Regions from separate parts of the Thermobacillus sp. genome, predicted to be linked through region 1. Evidence: riboswitches for the same ligand, from Rfam matches in the RefSeq annotation. Region 1 holds a riboswitch; the other holds the start of a gene.
What was found. Region 1 has a riboswitch for cobalamin ahead of C6W55_RS16095 (glutaredoxin family protein). Riboswitches for the same ligand answer to the same signal wherever they lie in the genome.
Positions count from the first base shown of each region.

Region 2: another riboswitch for cobalamin. It lies ahead of C6W55_RS11870 (ABC transporter substrate-binding protein); the one in region 1 lies ahead of C6W55_RS16095 (glutaredoxin family protein).

Region 1 is NZ_QEWA01000056.1:38,098-47,058, reverse strand. It holds gene C6W55_RS16125 (hypothetical protein) at 1-221, opposite strand, end outside; gene C6W55_RS16120 (hypothetical protein) at 234-1,118, opposite strand; gene C6W55_RS16115 (LysR family transcriptional regulator) at 1,506-2,429, opposite strand; gene nrdF (class 1b ribonucleoside-diphosphate reductase subunit beta) at 2,451-3,416, opposite strand; gene nrdE (class 1b ribonucleoside-diphosphate reductase subunit alpha) at 3,404-5,494, opposite strand; gene nrdI (class Ib ribonucleoside-diphosphate reductase assembly flavoprotein NrdI) at 5,472-5,861, opposite strand; gene C6W55_RS16095 (glutaredoxin family protein) at 5,858-6,082, opposite strand; cobalamin riboswitch at 6,246-6,426, opposite strand; gene metE (5-methyltetrahydropteroyltriglutamate--homocysteine S-methyltransferase) at 6,659-8,935, shown strand.
Region 2 is NZ_QEWA01000041.1:47,794-56,754, forward strand. It holds gene cobU (bifunctional adenosylcobinamide kinase/adenosylcobinamide-phosphate guanylyltransferase) at 1-389, opposite strand, end outside; gene cobT (nicotinate-nucleotide--dimethylbenzimidazole phosphoribosyltransferase) at 393-1,460, opposite strand; gene C6W55_RS11860 (heme ABC transporter ATP-binding protein) at 1,486-2,322, opposite strand; gene C6W55_RS11865 (FecCD family ABC transporter permease) at 2,319-3,365, opposite strand; gene C6W55_RS11870 (ABC transporter substrate-binding protein) at 3,373-4,428, opposite strand; cobalamin riboswitch at 4,627-4,844, opposite strand; gene C6W55_RS11875 (rhodanese-like domain-containing protein) at 4,897-5,214, opposite strand; gene C6W55_RS11880 (DnaJ family domain-containing protein) at 5,211-5,594, opposite strand; gene C6W55_RS11885 (VWA domain-containing protein) at 5,701-8,598, opposite strand; gene C6W55_RS11890 (vWA domain-containing protein) at 8,582-8,961, opposite strand, start outside.

The DNA of each region.
Region 1 (8,961 bases):
GCTACTGCTGCAATTACTTGACCGCTAATCTGTTGAACTTTTTCAATAAGCGGTTTAAAGTCGTCAACTGACAAGGATGTAAAAATTAAAAGTATTATAGATAAAATACAGGGAAACAGTACATCCATTAGTAGTTCGGAAGTAGAAGAATACTTCCAATATCTTTTAAAGGTAACCCAAGGAAAATTATTAGCCCTTATGAACGATCTAATCCTATTCATCTTTTTCTCTCCTCATTTTAGAGGAAGTCTTGATAAGCACAACTCCCTTAAAACAGCTTCCGCTGATCGCATTGTTGGTTGTCCAGTATGATCTACGTCTACACTTCGTCTATATTTTTCTTGAGATTCATCCATTCGAATAACTTTCTCTGCTCCAGCAATTTTACCTTTTACAACAATTTTTGATACACCTGGCTTATCGACGTATCTACGTATAAAAGGGACAGCTCCAGCCAAACCACTACGACGGTATTTGGCCGTAAAATCTAATTTGACACTGGTAGCTTGGACAATAGTGGCCTCCTCTTGGAGTTCACGCACGGCCGGGTTTTCATCAGCAGCATATTGTGTCGTGGTAACTTCAATAGAAATTCTATTGACAGAATTCAACGATTGAATGTCGTCAAAAAATGAATTACTCAATAGAGTACAAATTTGTATATAAGTAAGATTATGTCGTGTAATTACTTCAGCACCTAAATGTTCAATATACTCTTCAATTCTTGGTCGGTTAAGCTTAACATGGCTTTGAAGCAAAAATAACCCGTCACTTTTCCGTATGCAGAAGTATGTGTAGAGGGTTTCACCCTCACGAAGGTGTTTCGGATTTGGTCGAATAGTTAAATTATCTGCATGAATTAATTCACCAGTTGTTCCATATTCAGCATAAGCAAACCTCCCGAAATAATAGTCAGTTTCCTCACTAAAATGGTCAAGATACATCAGCCATGAGTCTTGAAACCTCTGTGTTTTCTGTTGAAGCGGCAAGTCGTTAATATGTGAAAATATTTCTCCAACTATCCGCTGGTCCCACTTTATTGAATCAACTTGTCTATCTCCTTCAAGATAATGAAGATCGAATTGATACGCATAAAAGTTTTTTTGTTTTGTGGGCAATCTCCCCATCCTCCTTACTAACCAATTTAATTGGTTTCTTTCGACAGGGATGTGGGAAACCCTTCCTATCTCAAGTAATTTTGTAATACCTCTTAAAGCCTATTTTGGTATCCTCCTCTCGAGAATAAAATTGGCTTACATCTCCATTTTAATAGGAACATATGTTCTTATCAAGTAACAGATTTTTATATTTGTTTTTATGGTTGCTTCCTCTATATTTGCCGCCCATACAGGTGCAACCCGAAGGCTTATTTGAATTAGCTTCGCAACGAGCACGTCATCCACAGTCCGTCGGATACTTCAAGATCTGAACGCACCGACAAACAACAAGAACCGCACCCGGATCAGCCGTCTCCCGGCCGCAGGGTGCGGTTTTCGCTTGACTTATCAACTCAACAACTCATGCCCGGCGCGGGCGACCACCTCTTTCAGCTTCTCCACATAGAGCTGCCCGAGACGGCTCAGGGACGTCTTCTGGTTCGTGATATAGCCGATGAGCATGTCTTCGTCCGTCTTGAGCCGCACGGGCTTGATCAACCCGCCGTACACGTCCTGGTTCAGCACGCCGGAACTGATCGTGTACCCGTTCAGGCCGATCAGCAGATTGAACAGCGTCGCCCTGTCGCTCACCAATATTTTCTTCCGGTAGCTTCGCGTGCTCAGAATTTCCTCCGCGAAATAGAACGAGTTGTACTCCCCCTGCTCGAACACGAGACACGGATACTCGTCCAGTTCGTCCATCTCCAGCATCTCCCGCTGCGCCAGCGGATGGTGGACGCTGATGAACACATGGGGCTTCGCGGTGAACAGCGGATGGAACTTCAGGTCATGATCCCGCAGCAGCTTGGTGATCACTTTCCGGTTGAACTCGCTCAGGTACAGAATGCCGATTTCGCTGCGCAAGTTCCGGACATCCTCGATGATTTCGTGCGTCCGCGTCTCGCGCAGCGTGCATTCGTATTCGTTCTCGCCCAGCGTCTTCATGAGCGCCACGAATGCCTGGACGGCGAAGGCGTAATGCTGGGTGGAGATCGAGCACAGCTTCCGGGACGGCCGCTTGTTCAAGTACCGCTGCTCCATCAACTCCGCCTGCTCCACCACCTGGCGGGCATAGGCCAGAAACTCGATGCCCTCGTTCGTCAGGGCGATCCCCTTCGGGGAGCGCACGAAAATCTCGATGCCGAATTCTTCCTCGATCTCCTTCACCGCGTTCGACAGACTCGGCTGTGAAATATAGAGCTGCTTCGCCGCCTCGCTGATCGAACCGCAGTTCACGATGGCGAGAATGTATTTGAGCTGCTGCAGCGTCATGCGATCGCCCCCTTGCCGCCGTCAGAACACGAACGTTTCGTCCGTAATGGGCGCCACTTTCGCCACCGCGTACGTCGACCCCTTCTGCGAGAAGAAATCGTAGGTCGAACCTTCGTTCCGAATGCCGTTCATGACGATCGGATTGACTTCCTCGTCGGGGAACATCACATCCATCCCGAGGTTCATGAGCGCCTTGTTGGCGTTGTAGCGCACGTAGCTTTTCACTTCCGGACCGAGGCCGGTCTCCGCGTACACGTCGTTCGTATATTCGATTTCATTGTGATACAGGTCGAGCAGAAATTCGCAGCCCCACACCGTCAGCTCTTCCTTCACCTTGTCGGGAAACGATTTAAACAGTTGCTGCGCGAAATAGCCGACGGCGACCCCGTGGATCGACTCGTCCCGCAGGATGAGGGAGATGACCTCGGAGCTGTTCCGCAAGATCCCCTGGCCGCCCAGATAGAGCGGATAGAAAAATCCGGAATAGAACAGGAACGATTCCAGCATGACCGAGGCGAACATCGCCTTCCACAGGGAGACGGGGTCATTCTCCCGGATCGAACGGTAGACGCCCGAGATCCGGTTCGCCTTGTATTGCAAATATTCGCTCTTCTTCACCCAGTCGAAGATCGCCTCGATCTCGCTGTTCGTGCAGAGCGTGGTGAAGATGTACGAGTACGACTTCGCGTGGATCGCCTCGAACGCGGCGAACACCGTATAGAGCGCCTTCTCCTGCAGATCCGGCGCATGGCGGGCGATCTCGTTCATCCCGATGTTCGTCTGGATCGTATCGAGCAGCGTAAGCCCGCCGAGCACCTGCTTGTACGTCTCCTGATGCTCGAACTGGCTCCACTGCTTCACGTCCTTGCTCACGGCAATCTCCTCGGGGAACCAGATCTGCCGCCATTGTTGATCCCAGAACGTCTGGACGAGGTCCCGGCCCTGCCGGTTCCAGTTCACCGCTTCATACCGATTCAGACCGAGCATGCCACACACTCCTCAATCGTCTGCAGCCGCTGCCGCACGTAGTAAACCGTCTTGATCCCCTTCATCCACGCGTAAATGTACAGCCGGGCGAGCCGCTCCGTCGTCCATTGGTCGGTCACGTACACCGTCATCGAGAGGCCCTGGTCGACATGCTTCTGCGCCGCCGCGTACAGGTCCACCATGCGGAACGGATCGATCTCCCAGGCTTCCTTGTACAGATGCTTGTTCCCGTCATTCAGGAACGGCATCGGATAGATCGTGCGGCTGTCCGCGTAGTCGCGGATTTCCACCCGCTCCGTGATCGGGGCAAGGGACGCGGTGCAGTTCCGGATGTACGAAATGCTGCCCGTCGGCGCCACCGCCAGCCGGTAGGCGTTAAACAGCCCGTGCGCCATCACCTGCTCCTTCAGTTCCTGCCACATCTGTCTCGTGATGACGGGCACGGTCCCCAGCGCGCGCCGCACCGGCTCGGGCAGTTCCCGCTCTTCCTTGTCCACATACGGGTCAAAATAGGAACCGTCCGCGTAGTCGCTCAGCTCAAACCCGTGGAACGTCTCCCCCTTCTCCCGGGCCAGCCGCATGGAAGCGAGCAGCGAGTAGTAGTTCAGCGCCTCCATGAACGCATCCACGAACAGGATCGACTCGTCCGAACCGTATTCCAGCCCTTGCGACACCAGATGGCCGTGCAGATTCATCACGCCGAGCCCGACGGAATGCATGAGCCGGTTCGCCTTGCTGACGGACGGCACGTTCCGGATGTCGGTCATGAGCGACACATTGGTGAGCAGCCGCATGGCCGTATCCACGAGCTTTTCGAAATCCGTCTGCGTCGCCTTGTGGATGTCGAGCGAGCCGAGGTTGCAGGACACGTCCATGCCGTATTCATTTTCCGTGCCGTGGTCGTGGATGACGCTGGTCTGCTGCACCTGCAGAATTTCCGTGCACAGGTTGGACATTTTCACCCGTCCCAGCCCGCGCAGCGGATGCCGGGCGTTGACGTTGTCGTCGAACACCTCGAACGGATAGCCGGACTCGAACTGGGCTTTCTTGATCTCCGTGTACAGCTTCCGCGCATTGACCCGCTTCAGCTTGCGGATGTTCGGGTTGTCCAGCAGCTCGTAGTACATCTCGCTCATGCTGATCTCCGACATCCGCTTGCCGTACTCCCGGTAAATGTCGTACGGGCTGAACAGGACGATGTCCTTGTCCCGCTTCATCAGCTCGAAGAAAATATTCGGCACGATGATGCCCGTGGACAGCGTCGCCAGGCGGATCTTCTCGTCGGCGTTCGGCTTCTTCGCGGAGATGAGGCTCTCGATGTCGGCGTGGAAAATGTTCAGATAGACGACGCCCGATCCGTTGCGCTGCCCGAGCTGGTTCGAATAGGAGAAGGCGTTCTCGAGCAGCTTCGCCACGGGCATGACGCCGCTGGCGCGGCTTAAGATGCCCTTGATCGGATCGCCGAGCGGACGGATGTCTGTCAGGTTGACGCCGACGCCCCCTCCGAGGCGGGACAGTTCCAGGCAATAGCCGATGTTCGCGGCGATGCTGTTCATCGAGTCGTCCATCGACAGCTTGAAGCAGCTCACCAGCTCGCCGCGGGCCCGCTTGCCGCTGTTCAGCGCCGTCGGCGTCGCCGGCTGGTAGGCGGTCATCATCGCGTCGACCGCCCGCTCCGCCAGCTCCTTGTCGCCGCGCGCCAGGTAGAGGGCGATGATGACGATGCGGTCCTCGTATTTTTCCAATATTTCGGCGCCGTCCCGGCTCTTCATCGCATAGCTGTCATAGAACTTGCTCGCGCTCATGAACGACGGGAACCGGAAATGATAGCTGTACGCCCGCTCGAACAGCTTCTCGATGAACGCCTTGTCGTACTGCTCGAGGAATTCCCGCTCATAGTAGCCCTCGTCGACGAGGTAGCGGATTTTCTCGTCCACATCGATGAAGTAGCGCATCTTGACGTTCACATGCTCGAGAAAATAACGCCTCGCCGCTTCCCGGTCCTTCGCCAGATCCAGCCGCCCCGTGCGGTTGTAGTGGTGCAGCACTTCGTTGTTAATTCGCAAATACGATTTCATGCCGGCTCCCCTTCCCGATCCGTTCCAGGTAAAATTGCCGGATCGCTTCGTAATCCTGCCTGAATCCGCGCAATTCCAGCTTGCGCACCAGCGGCACGTTCCACCGCGCCGCGATCGCATCCCCGGCTCTGCCGAAATGGACATGCCCGAAGTTGCGGTTGCCGCTGACGGCCACGCCCCGGCAATGCGCGCCGCTGCGCTCCATGAATCGCTGCACGACCTCCGGCACCTGCCCCAATCCGTCGGTGTAGGTCAGCAGCAGGAACGGCTCCGCGACCGTCGTATCCTCGCCGATCTCGATTCCCGGCAGCCCCAGCTGCGCGACGATGTAGCGGACATTGCCCGTCCGGCTGGCGTAAGCGATCATCCGTCCGCGCCCCCCAGCCGCTCCAGCATCTCTTCGGTGCTCGTCCAGAACTCGCCGTCCGCCTCGAGCGCCGGCACGGTCTTGATGCCTGCGCTGATCAGGCGCTCCCGCGCCGCTTCGTCATGGTCGATGTTGATGATCTCCACTTCCTTGCCGGAGCGCTGCGCCTCGGATTTGATCCAGATGCACCGCGGGCAGACGGTTTTCGTGTACAGTTTCATGGCGGGTTCCTCCCTTGTGCGGTTCGATTGGATGAAAAAAAGCACCCTCTCCCCCGAGGATGCCTGCTGACGACAAGCGCATGGCGCGGAAGCCCTGCCGCGGCAAAACCGCTCCATCCTCCGCATGCGCCGGCCGTTCCTGTTCTCAATCCCCGGAGAAAGGAAACCACGTTTCGGTCAGGCAGGTCTCCTGGCTCCGCCTCATCCTCCCGTTCCCTTCCCATGCGCGAAAGCGCACAGTGGATGTGAACGTTCGTCCGCGTTACAGTTGCGGGGACAGCGCCGGATTCGCACCGGCTTCCCTATTAAACCGCCTTCGCGGTGCCTGTCCGAAACAAGCAATATGTGGTTGTGCGAGATGAGTCCATCCTAACACAAGTTTTGCCGAGGTACAAGATATAGTGTTTCGGGATCAATTCACCTCCAATATATTGATTCCACGGCGTTCCGGCCATTTCGGGGCACGCTTCGGCTCCATAGAAAAAAACTATCGAACGCGATAGAAACCGCGTATTACCCGATACCTCGTCCGGTCTTCCATAATCTGAAGCAAAGACGAAATCGGGAGTGATGGGGATGCAGACATCGATCATCGGATATCCGAGAATCGGAGCCTCGAGGGAACTGAAGTTTGCCGTTGAGAACTATTTCAGGGGAGAAATCGGCGCCGGGGAGCTGAACCGGACCGCCGCCGGCCTCCGAAGTGCGCATTGGCAAGTGCAGAAGGACAGCGGGATCGATCACATCCCTTCCAACGACTTCTCCTTCTACGACCATGTGCTCGACACGGCCGTCCTGTTCAATCTCGTTCCGGAGCGCTACCGCGCGCTGGGGCTTGATGAGCTCGAGACGTACTTCGCGATGGCGAGGGGCTATCAGGGGCCGCGGGGCGACGTGAAGGCGCTGGCGATGAGGAAATGGTTCAACACCAACTATCATTATCTCGTGCCCGAAATCGAAGATTCCGCGGAAATCCGGATCGCCGGAAGCAAAATCTTCGATGAATACGAGGAAGCAAGGCGGCTCGGCATCGAGACCCGGCCGGCGCTTGTCGGCGCCTTCACCCTGCTCAAGCTGGCGCGGTTCACCGGGCGCAGGCGGGCGGAACATGTCCTCGCCGACATCGTCCGGGCCTATCAGGATGTCCTTCAGCGGCTGGGGGAACTGGGCGCCCGGTGGGTTCAGCTCGATGAGCCGTGGCTGGTGACGGATTTGACGACGGAGGACATCCGGCTGCTTGCGGAGCTGTACCGGCCGATCCTGTCCGGGAAGCACAGCGTGAAGGTGCTCGTCCAGACGTACTTCGGCGATGTCCGCGACTGCTATGAAGAACTGCAGACGCTGCCCTTCGACGGCATCGGGCTTGACTTCGTGGAAGGCGTGCAAAGCCTGGTGCTCCTGCAGAAACACGGTTTCACGGAGAACAAGACGCTGTTCGCAGGGGTCGTAAGCGGCCGGAACATCTGGCGAAACCGTTATGCCGACACGCTGCGGACGGTGCGGGAAATCCGCCGTTATGCGCGGGATGTCGTCATCGGCCCGTCCTGTTCGCTGCTGCACGTGCCGTATTCGGTCAAGCATGAGACGCGGTTGCCGCAGGACTATACGCGCCATTTTGCCTTCGCGGAGGAGAAGCTGCGGGAGCTGGCGGAACTGAAGCGGCTCCTGGACAGCCCGAATCCGACGAAGGAAGAGGCGTACAAGCGCAACGAGGCGCTGCTTGCGGGTCCTCGCTGCAAGCCGGACGAAGCGGTCCGGGCGAGAGTCGCCGCCCTGACGGAGCGCGACTTCACCCGTCTGCCCGCCTTGCCGGAACGGGAAGCGATCCAGCGGGACAAGCTGAAGCTGCCTTTGCTTCCGACCACCACGATCGGGTCGTTCCCGCAGACGCCGGATGTGCGGGCGATTCGTGCGGCGTACCGGAAGGGAGAAGTGCCGGAGGAGGCGTACAGGCGGTTTATTTTCGACAAGATCGCGGACTGCGTCAGACGCCAGGAGGAGATCGGCCTCGACGTGCTCGTCCACGGCGAGTTCGAGCGAAGCGACATGGTCGAATATTTCGGCGAGTGTCTGGACGGCTTCGTCTTCACGACAAACGGCTGGGTGCAGTCCTACGGCACGCGGTGCGTCAAGCCGCCGATCATCTGGGGCGACGTCCGCCGGTCCCGGCCGATTACCGTCGAGCACGCCGTCTTTGCCGACGGGCTGACGGACCGGCCGGTCAAGGGGATGCTGACCGGGCCCGTGACGATGCTGAACTGGTCGTTCCCGCGGGAAGACCTCCCGCCGAAGGAGATCGCCTTCCAGATCGCCCTCGCCATCCGCGACGAAGTACTGGATCTCGAAGCCCATGGCATCGGGATCATCCAGATCGACGAAGCGGCGCTCCGGGAGAAACTGCCGCTCAGGCGGTCCGACTGGCACGCGCAATACCTGAGCTGGGCGATCCCGGCCTTCCGGCTCGTGCACAGCGGTGTGCGGTCCGAGACACAGATTCACACCCATATGTGCTACAGCCGGTTCGAAGACATGATCCGGGAGATCGAAGCGATGGACGCGGATGTCATCTCCTTCGAAGCATCGAGATCCGATCTTGAACTCGTCGAGACGCTGCGGGCGAGCGGTTTTCGTCCGGGGGCAGGACCGGGCGTCTACGATATCCACTCCCCCCGCATCCCGGATGTGGAGGAGCTGAAAGCGGCCATCCGCAAGATGGTCCGCGCCATCGGCCCCGCCCGCCTGTGGATCAATCCGGACTGCGGGCTGAAGACGCGCGGCGAAGCCGAAACGTGGGCCAGCCTGCGCCATATGGTGCAAGCCGCGGCCGAGGTCCGGGCCGAGCTTCAGGGTTGATATGGAACGCCTTTGCAGGAAATCGA
Region 2 (8,961 bases), on a different contig from region 1:
CGCACGGCGCCGGCCAGCGCTTCGATCCTGCCGTCCATCTCGCGCTCGACCCGCGCCCGGTCCGCACCGCCGTCCGGACAGACCGCAAGCAGATGGTTGGACAGCCAGAGCGTCAGGCAATCGACCAGAACGACCGGGCGGCCGGCTTGCGCCCCGGGGGCGGCGAGCCGATCCAGCAGCCCGACAAGATCGAGCGGTTCCTCGACCGTCTCCCACGCGAATCCGGACAGTCTCCGTTCCTCGCGATGCGCCCGTACGCGCCGCTCCATTTCATCATCCAAAGGCTGCGCCGTCGCGACATAGATGCCGCGGGACGCGAGACGAGCGGCATACGACTCGGCGAAGCGGCTCTTCCCGCTGCGCGCGCCGCCGGTGACGAGCACCGCCACGGCTCAGTCCTCCCTGCGCCGCGAGACGCCGGCGCTGTCGAAGGTCGCCATCTCGCCGATCAGGCGCGACGCCGCCTCGACGAGGTGAAAGCCGAGCACCGCGCCCGAGCCTTCGCCGAGCCGCATGTCCAGACGGATCGGCGGCGCAAGGCCGAGCGCGTCCAGGACGACGGCATGCCCCCGCTCCTCCGACAGATGCGAAGCGATCAGATAGGACAGCACAGCCGGGCAGAGCCGGACTGCGGCAAGCGCGGCCGCGGAGGAAATGAACCCGTCAATGACGACCGGAATCCGGCGCGCCGCAGCGCCCAGCATCAGACCGGCGAGCGCGGCGATTTCGAGCCCGCCGACTTTCGCCAGCACGTCGACCGGATCGTCGGAATCCGGGCGGTTCACGGCGATCGCGCGGCGCACCGCCTCGCGCTTGACCGCAAGCCTTTCATCGTCCAGCCCCGTTCCTCTGCCGACGACCGTCTCCACCGGAACGCCGGCGAGCACGGCGGCAATGGCGGCGCTCGGCGTCGTGTTTCCGATGCCCATCTCGCCCGCCGCGACCAGCGTCACGCCCCGGCCGGCCAGCAGGCCGGCCACTTCCATCCCGACGGCCAGGCTGCGCAGCGCCTCCTCCCGCGTCATGGCCGGCCCCGCGCACATGTTGGCCGTGCCTCTGCGCACTTTGCGCTCGATCAGATCCGGGTGGCGCACATCTCCGCTTATGCCGACGTCGACGCAGAAGACATCCGCGCCCGCCTGTCTGGCCAGCACGTTGATCGCCGCGCCGCCGCCCAGCATGTTCAGCACCATCTGCGGCGTCACCTCGGCCGGGTAGGCGCTCACGCCTTCTTCGCAGACGCCGTGATCGCCCGCCATGACGACCGCCGCCTTGCGCGGAAAGCGCGGCAGCGGCTCACCGCGGATGCCGGCCAGCTGCACCGCGAGCTGCTCCAGCCGGCCGAGACTACCCTGCGGTTTCGTCAGCCGGTCAAGCCGGTCGGCGGCCTTCGTCATCGCGTCTTCGTGCAGCGGGCCGATGTCCGCGATGACACGGGCAATCTTTTCTTCAACGTTCATTTGCGATCGTCCTTTCCTTCTCCGGCTACGGACGGACGATCCCGGACGGCGCGGCCGCATCCCGGAGTGCCGCCGGCCCGATCTCCCGCCTTCCGGGCTGCAGCAGCAACTGGGGCACGCCGCTTTCCGGGTGCGGCAGCAAGACCGGCTCGACGCCGAACACGCGCCGGATCGTCTCGAATGTCAGCACCGCAGACGGCGGGCCGTCCGCCGCCAGCCGTCCTTCGTGCATGACGAGCAGCCGGTCGCAATATTGTGCCGCCAGATTCAGATCGTGCAGCACCGCCACGACCGTCCGGCCGCCGGACCGCTGCCAGACCCGCACAAGATCGAGCAGTTGAATCTGGTATCCGATGTCGAGATACGTCGTCGGCTCATCCAGCATAAGCAGCTCCGGATCCTGCACCATCACTTTCGCCAGCGCGACGCGCTGCCTCTCCCCGCCGCTCAGCGCATCAAGCCGGCGGTTCGCAAAAGCCGACAGTCCGAGCGTCTCCAGCACGCGGTCAATCAAAGCCTCGCCTTTTTCATCCCGGGCGCCGAACCAGTTCTGGTAAGGATAACGCCCCATCGAGGCCACTTCGCGCACGGTGAACGCCGTCCCGGGCAGCGGTTCCTGCTGCAAGACGGCAAGGCGGCGGGCCAGCGCCCTGCGCGGCCAGGATGCGACCGGACGGCCGAACAGCCGCACGGAGCCGGCGTCGAATCGCCTGACGCCGGAGATCGCGGCGAGCAGCGAAGATTTGCCGGCGCCGTTCGGGCCGATGATGCCGTACAGGCCGCCCGCTTCCAGCCGGAATGTGATGTTGTCCAGTATGCGCCGCCCGTCTGCGTCGATCGTCAGGCCGTCCACTTCGATCATGCGTCACCCCTCCCCAATCCGGCTTTGCGACGCTTCAGCAACCAGGCGAAAAACGGAGCGCCGACCAGCGCGGTGAGCACGCCGAGCGGGATTTCCTTCGGACTGAGCGCCGTGCGCGCCAGCGTGTCGGCCCATACGACATAGATGCCGCCGCCGATGACGGAGAGCGGCACGATGAGCCGGTAGTCCGGTCCGACGAGCAGCCGGATCAGATGCGGCACGACGAGCCCGACGAAGCCGACGACGCCGCTTACCGAGACGGCGGCGGCGGTCACGAGCGTCGAGGCGAGCAGGACGAACAGTTTCGTCCGCTCGACATTCACGCCGAGATGGGCGGCATGCCGCTCGCCGAGCGTCATCAGGTTCATCGCCGAAGCGAAGGCGGCGATGACCGGCAGTCCCGCGGCCGCGAACGGCAGGACGAGAAGCGCGTGGTCCCACGTTCTTTTCGACAGGCTGCCGAGCACCCAGAACAGGATCCGGTTCACTTCGTCGTCGGACATCGAGATCATGAGCGAGACGAACGCGCCGAGAAATGCCTGAAAGATGACGCCCGTCAAAATGAGCGTTTCCACCGCCATCTGTCCGTTCGAACGCGCAAACACGAACACCATCAGCACGGTGAGCAGTCCGGAAACGAACGCGGCGGCCGGAACCGTCCACATGCCGATCATCGCCTGCAGCCCGAACGTCATGACGAGCGCCGCGCCGACCGAGCTGCCGGAGGCGACGCCGAGCGTATAAGGATCGGCCAGCGGATTGCGGAGCACGCCCTGAAACCCCGCTCCCGCCATGCCGAGACATGCGCCGACAAGCACCGCCAGGACGATGCGGGACAGCCGGACCTGCGTCACGATTGCTTCCTCCAGCGGCGTCCAGTCCGGTTCGGAACTTCTGAAAAACGGCAGCTGATGGATGAGAATCGACCACACCTTGGCGACCGGCATTCCCGCCGAGCCGATGGAAAGCGACCATACAACGGAAACCGTCAGGAGCATGAGCGCCGCCCCTGACCATGCCGCAACGCGCAGCGGGAGTTTCATGGCTTCATCACGGGAACAGGTCCGGATGAATCGCGGCGGCGATTTCTTTGAGGCCGTCCGTCAGCCGCGGGCCGACGCGCACGAGCGGATCGTTCGTCACCGCATGCACGCGGTCGTTCTTCACCGCTTCGATCTGATCCCAGCCCGGACGGGACAGGATCTCGCCGAGAAGGTCCACGCCTTCGATTTCCGGATAAATGATGACTTCGGGATTCCGCTGGATGACCGCTTCCGAATCGACCTCGAACCATCCCGATTGATCGGCAGAGATATTGACGCCGCCGGCCAGCTTCACGAGTTCGTCGAGAAACGTTCCGGAACCGACGGTCCACCCCGGCGAAAACTCGAGATAGACGCTGAGCGGCTCCGCATCTTTGACTTTGTCCGCAACGTATTGGATGGCCGCGCGCATCTCGGCGGCGACGGCTTCCGCTCCGGCCTGATGGTTCAGCAGGACGCCGACTTGTTCGATATGCGCGATCGTCTCCTCCAGCGTCTGCGGATCAGATGCGTACACGGTGATGCCGAGCTGCCGCAGCGCGTCGACCGCGGCCGCGTTCATGCTCGCGCTACCGAGCACCAGATCCGGATTCAGCGACGCCACTGCTTCGATGTTCGTGTTCATGTCGCCGACGCGCGGCAACTCGGCCGCTTCGGGCGGATAATTGCTGTACTCGTCCGCGCCGACCGCAAGGCTCCCCGCACCGATCGCGAAGACGATTTCCGTATCGCTCGGCCCGAGCATGACGACGCGCTCCGGCGCCCGCTCCAGCGTAATCGCGGTGCCCGTCTTGTCGGTGACGGTGAGCGGATAGACCGTCTCTTTGCCGGCATCCGCCGCCGCGTGTTCCCCGGAATCGGCTTCGCTTCCGGCCGCGTCCGCATTTGCCGGGCTGCCGCCGTCATCCGCCGTTTGCTGACCGGCATGGTCACCGCCGCTTGAGCCGCTGTTCGAGCCGTCGTTTGAACCGCAAGATGCAAGCAGCATCGCGAACAGCAGTAGCGCCGCGAACCATGCCGCATATTTTGTCCAATTGTGATGAATGTCCGCATTTCGTGTCATGTCGTTCATTGCTCCTGTCCGAAAAGAATGTGATGCATGAGGCCTTCAGCTAGCAAAAAAAGCATCCCCGGCCTGACGTTCCCGGAAATGCTCATGCAAGCGTCGACTGTTCGAAGCCGTCCGGCTGATCGGGCGGCAAACCCGACAAAAGGCGGCTTCGATCCATCATCCAACACCTCCTAAGACCACGTAGGCAGCGTCTGGCAAGGATAACGGGCAGGTCTCCTGACTCGAAGTGCACGAACGCCGTCTTCCCGGTCTCCCAGTGACATGGATGGCGTTCGCTTGCGCAAGGCATTGAGCGCCTGCGCGCTTCTCACAGTGGCGGGTCCGTGCCGGATTCTCACCGGTCTTCCCTATTAAGCCGGCCTCCGCTCAGGGCGCGGCGGCCTGGCACCCGTATCCGCAATATGCAATTGTCCGTTTCCGACTATAGCATGAACCGGAAAGGTTGTCCATAGCGGCGCGTCAGTCGCCGGTGACCACTTCGCCCGGCCAGGCGGCCATGCCGTCTTCCACGTTGACGACATCGTAGCCGAACTGCGCGAGATATTCGCACACGCGCGCGCTCCGCACGCCGCCCTTGCAGATGAAGACGAGCGGGCCTTCGCGTTCCGGCTCGAGTTCATCCATCCGGTCCAGAAATTCGGACAGCGGGATCAGCCGCGCTTCGGCGATATGGCCGGCCTGCCATTCCTCCCGCTCCCGGACGTCGATCAGGTTGACCGGCTCTCCCTTGGCGAGCCGTTCGGCCAATTCTTCGGCCGTCCATACTTCAATGCTCATGCTTCGTCACCTCCGAGCCGCTTCTCGATCCGTTCGCCGTACGTGTCCCATGCCGCGGCTCCGTACCAGCCGCGCTGCTCCATGAGCAGGCGGAGCCTGAGCCGCCGCTCGTTCAGCTTCTTGCGAATGTCGGCGCGCTCTTCGTCCGTCCGGCACATGCGGAGCAGATCCGCAAGCGTGACGGTCTCTTTCGCGAGCTGCACTTCCTCCGGCACGATACCGGCGTTGCGCATCATGATATAAGCCGTGCGGAGATCCTCCGGCACATGCGACAGATCCTCGATCTCAAGCGGCTTGCCTTCGCCCGGCAGATTGCGGAGCTCCCCCCGCTCGATCGCTTCCCGGATGCGCTCTTCCGCTATGCGGCTCACCCAATCCATCGCCGTCCGCCTCCTCCGCATCGAATCATACCGCTCCAAGCATTGTACGCCTCCGGGAAGCCGATGTCCAGCGCCGGGAACGGACGTCCGGCCGCGCAGCCGGGCATTATCTGCTTCCGCGCCGCTTTGCTGCGAGCAGACGCTCCATCGGAGACCCGGCTGCGCCCCCGGAATCCGGGCTGCCGGCGTCCAGGAGAACGGAATGCGAACCGTTGGAAGGGGCCGATCCGGTTGCGCTTGGACCGGCACGGGCAGTATCCGTGCCGTCTGTCCCGCCGATGCGGACATCCGGAAGCTTGTCTTCGGCCTTCCGCGGCTCAAGGCCCCTCGGCCTGATCCCGCCGCCCGCATAGAATTCGCCGGCGCTCCGGGTCCGTTCCTTGAGCCGCGACCATGCGGCGGCACCCGCCGCATCCGCGCCCGGCCCCTGCCGGACGGCAAATCTGCCGGCCAGGGCGGCGGCGATCCTGTTCCACGGCAGCGACAGCCGCCGCACGGCGATGTCGGCGAGCCACAGCAGCAGCGCCGCGATGAGGAGTCCCCGCGTCAGGTCGACTTTCCCGCGCGCCGCAATCCGTTCGATGCGGAACACCTCGCCGGGCTGTTCCGGCGACAGCATCCGCCCGCCCGTCACCTGTGCGATCTCCTCGAGCAGCGCCCGCCCTTCTTCATCGCCGGCAAGCCGGAATTCGGGCGAATACGGGATGACGAAACCCGCCAGCGAGCCGCCGGAAGGCGCGCCGTCCGCATCCCCGCTTTCGCTGATCTGCATGAAATACGCGCCCGGCCGGGCATTGTGGAGCCGCACGGCATATTCCCCGGGCGCAACCGGGACGGGCCGAAGCGTCTCCGCGCTGCCGTCTTCGCCCGTCAGCGACACCGTCAAATTGCTTGTGCCGGCTGCGCCCTGGGCGGTGATGGTCAATTCCGCGTCTCCGCCTTCCAGCCTTGCCTTCACAAGCCAGGGGTCGGTCGAAAATTGCGGGAACGTCCATTTCACCCATGCGGACAGCACGTCGGGAAATTGCGGCCAGGACGTCCATTCCGTTGACCATTGGCCCATCAGGTCGCTCGTCCAGGCGACCGAACGGCCGGCTCCGAACGACCAGCGCGCCAGCAGCGGATCGCCTTCCGGGGACAGGAGCACCGTCTCGGCCGTCTCTTTGGGCGTCGTCGCCACATACGCGTCAACGGCGGGGACGCCCGCCGAGAACAGCGGCAGCCAGCCGCCGGCCTGCCCGATCGCGGGGACGAACCGGTTCTCCACGATGTAAGTCCGCGCCATCATCGCCGTCTCCCGGCTGAAAATCGCCGGGATCGTGCTTTGATCGGCGGTGTAATAATACCGTCCCTTCGCCGCGTCGGCCAGCCGCTTCAGCAGCTCCGTATCCGCGTCCATGCCGACGGCGACCGTCGACATCGTAATGCCCGCTTCATTCATCGCGGCCGTCAATGCGTTATAATCGTTGTTTCCCGCCGACATGCCGTCCGTGAGCAGAATGATGTGCCGGCGCTGGGCTTCAATCTCCAGCATCCGGTCCAGCGCGGCGGCAACGGCCGGATGGATGTCGGTGCCTCCCGCGGGCTGTATCCCCTGCACCGCTGCCGTGACCGCATCGCGATCCGTCAGCTTCGTCGGTTCGACGACCCACCACGGGGAATCGTCGAACGCGACGACGCCGACCGTGTCCGGGTCGCGCAGCAGCCCGATCGCGCGCAGCGCCGCTTCCTTCGCCAGCTCCAGCTTGCCGCCGTCCATGCTGCCCGACCGGTCGATGACCAGGATGAGGCCGAGGGACGGCATCTGCCGCCGCCCTTTCAAATCCATGTAGACCGGCAGCGCGCGTTCGAGCGGCGTCTCGTAATAGCCGCCGAGGCCGTAGCTGTCCGCGCCTCCGGCGGCAACGAGCCCGATGCCGAGATCACCGACGGCGGATGCCAGCCGCTCCATCACCGTCTCGGACAGCCGCGTCGCCGGCACATTGTTCAGCACGATCGCATCATATCGCGCGTAATCGGCAAGTTCCACGGACAACTGTTCAGGCGACGCCAGATCGTACGGGATGAGCGACGCCTCGAGCGCCGAAGCGATGTTGGCCGACGAACCCGGCTCGCCTTCGACGACGAGCACGCGCGGCGGCCCTTCGACCCGGCTGAATCCGTAAGCCGTGTCGTTCTGCGCCCGATGGTCCCCCGGCATGTAGATTTCGGCTCGATAGCGATTGAACCCGGCGGACCCGGCGATGTTCTGAAACAGATAGCGGTTGATGCCGCGCGACAGCCGAACCGTCTCGCGGGCGATCTCGCGCTCGTTCTCGAACAGCCTCAGCTCGGCCTCGCTTTCCGCGGTGCTGGCGACTTCCAGCTCGATCGTGAAACGTTCGCCGAGTCTGACCGAGGCCGGCACCTGGAGCGATTCGATCGCCGCGTCGTCCGCGGCTCTGGAGGCGAGCGGCACGACATCGACGGCGATGCCCTGCGACTTGAGCAGCCGGCTCTGGCGGATGGCATCGCCCGCATTGCTGCGGCCGTCCGTGAGCAGGACAATTCGTCCGCCTTCCGGAAGCATGCTCGCCGCCAGCCGCAGGCCGTCGGTCACATTCGAATATGCGGGATCGATGCCCGCACGCAGCGCGGGCGCGCCGCCTTCCGCCGTGAGCGGCCGCTCCACCGCCGCGGTCCGGCCGAACGAGACGATGCCGGCCCGGTCGCCGTCGTCCTTGCCGTCGAGCGCCTCGCCGATCCAGCCGGCGATGCGCGCATCGTCTGCAACGCTCGCCGAGCGGTCGGCGACGAAGACCACCGCCCGGTAATCGTCGCGAAACGTCGGTGCAAAGCCCGATGCGACAGAGATGAGCAGCAGCAGGATGACGGCACGCAGCGTAAATGCGGCGGCTTTGCGCGGCCCCGACAGCCGAAGCGTACGCTTCCATGCCCAAAACAGCCACGCGGCAGCCGGGATGATGAGCAGCAGCAGCCACGGCCGGTCAAAATGCAGCCCCACGCCGGTACACCTCCCATTCCGCCGCCAGAAGCAGCAACAGCAGAACGGCGATGTACGGCGCGAGATCGATCCAGACGTCCAAGGCACCGTCCGATCGTTCCGATGCCGCTTCTTCCGCGCCGTCCGGCGTTCCGGACGCCGCATCGCCCGTCTCCGCGCCGATTCCCGGAAGGCCGATTCCGGTCAGCGGTTCGCCCGTCCACATCCCTTCCGCTTCCGCCGCGTGAACGGCGAGCAGCCGGGCGCCCAGCACCCGGTCGTCCGCATCGTATTCGACAAAGCGGTAAAGCCCGGGTACGCCGGGCACCGTCTGCACGGCGGCCACTGCCCCGTCCGCGTTCCGTTCCGCTTCGACCACGGCGG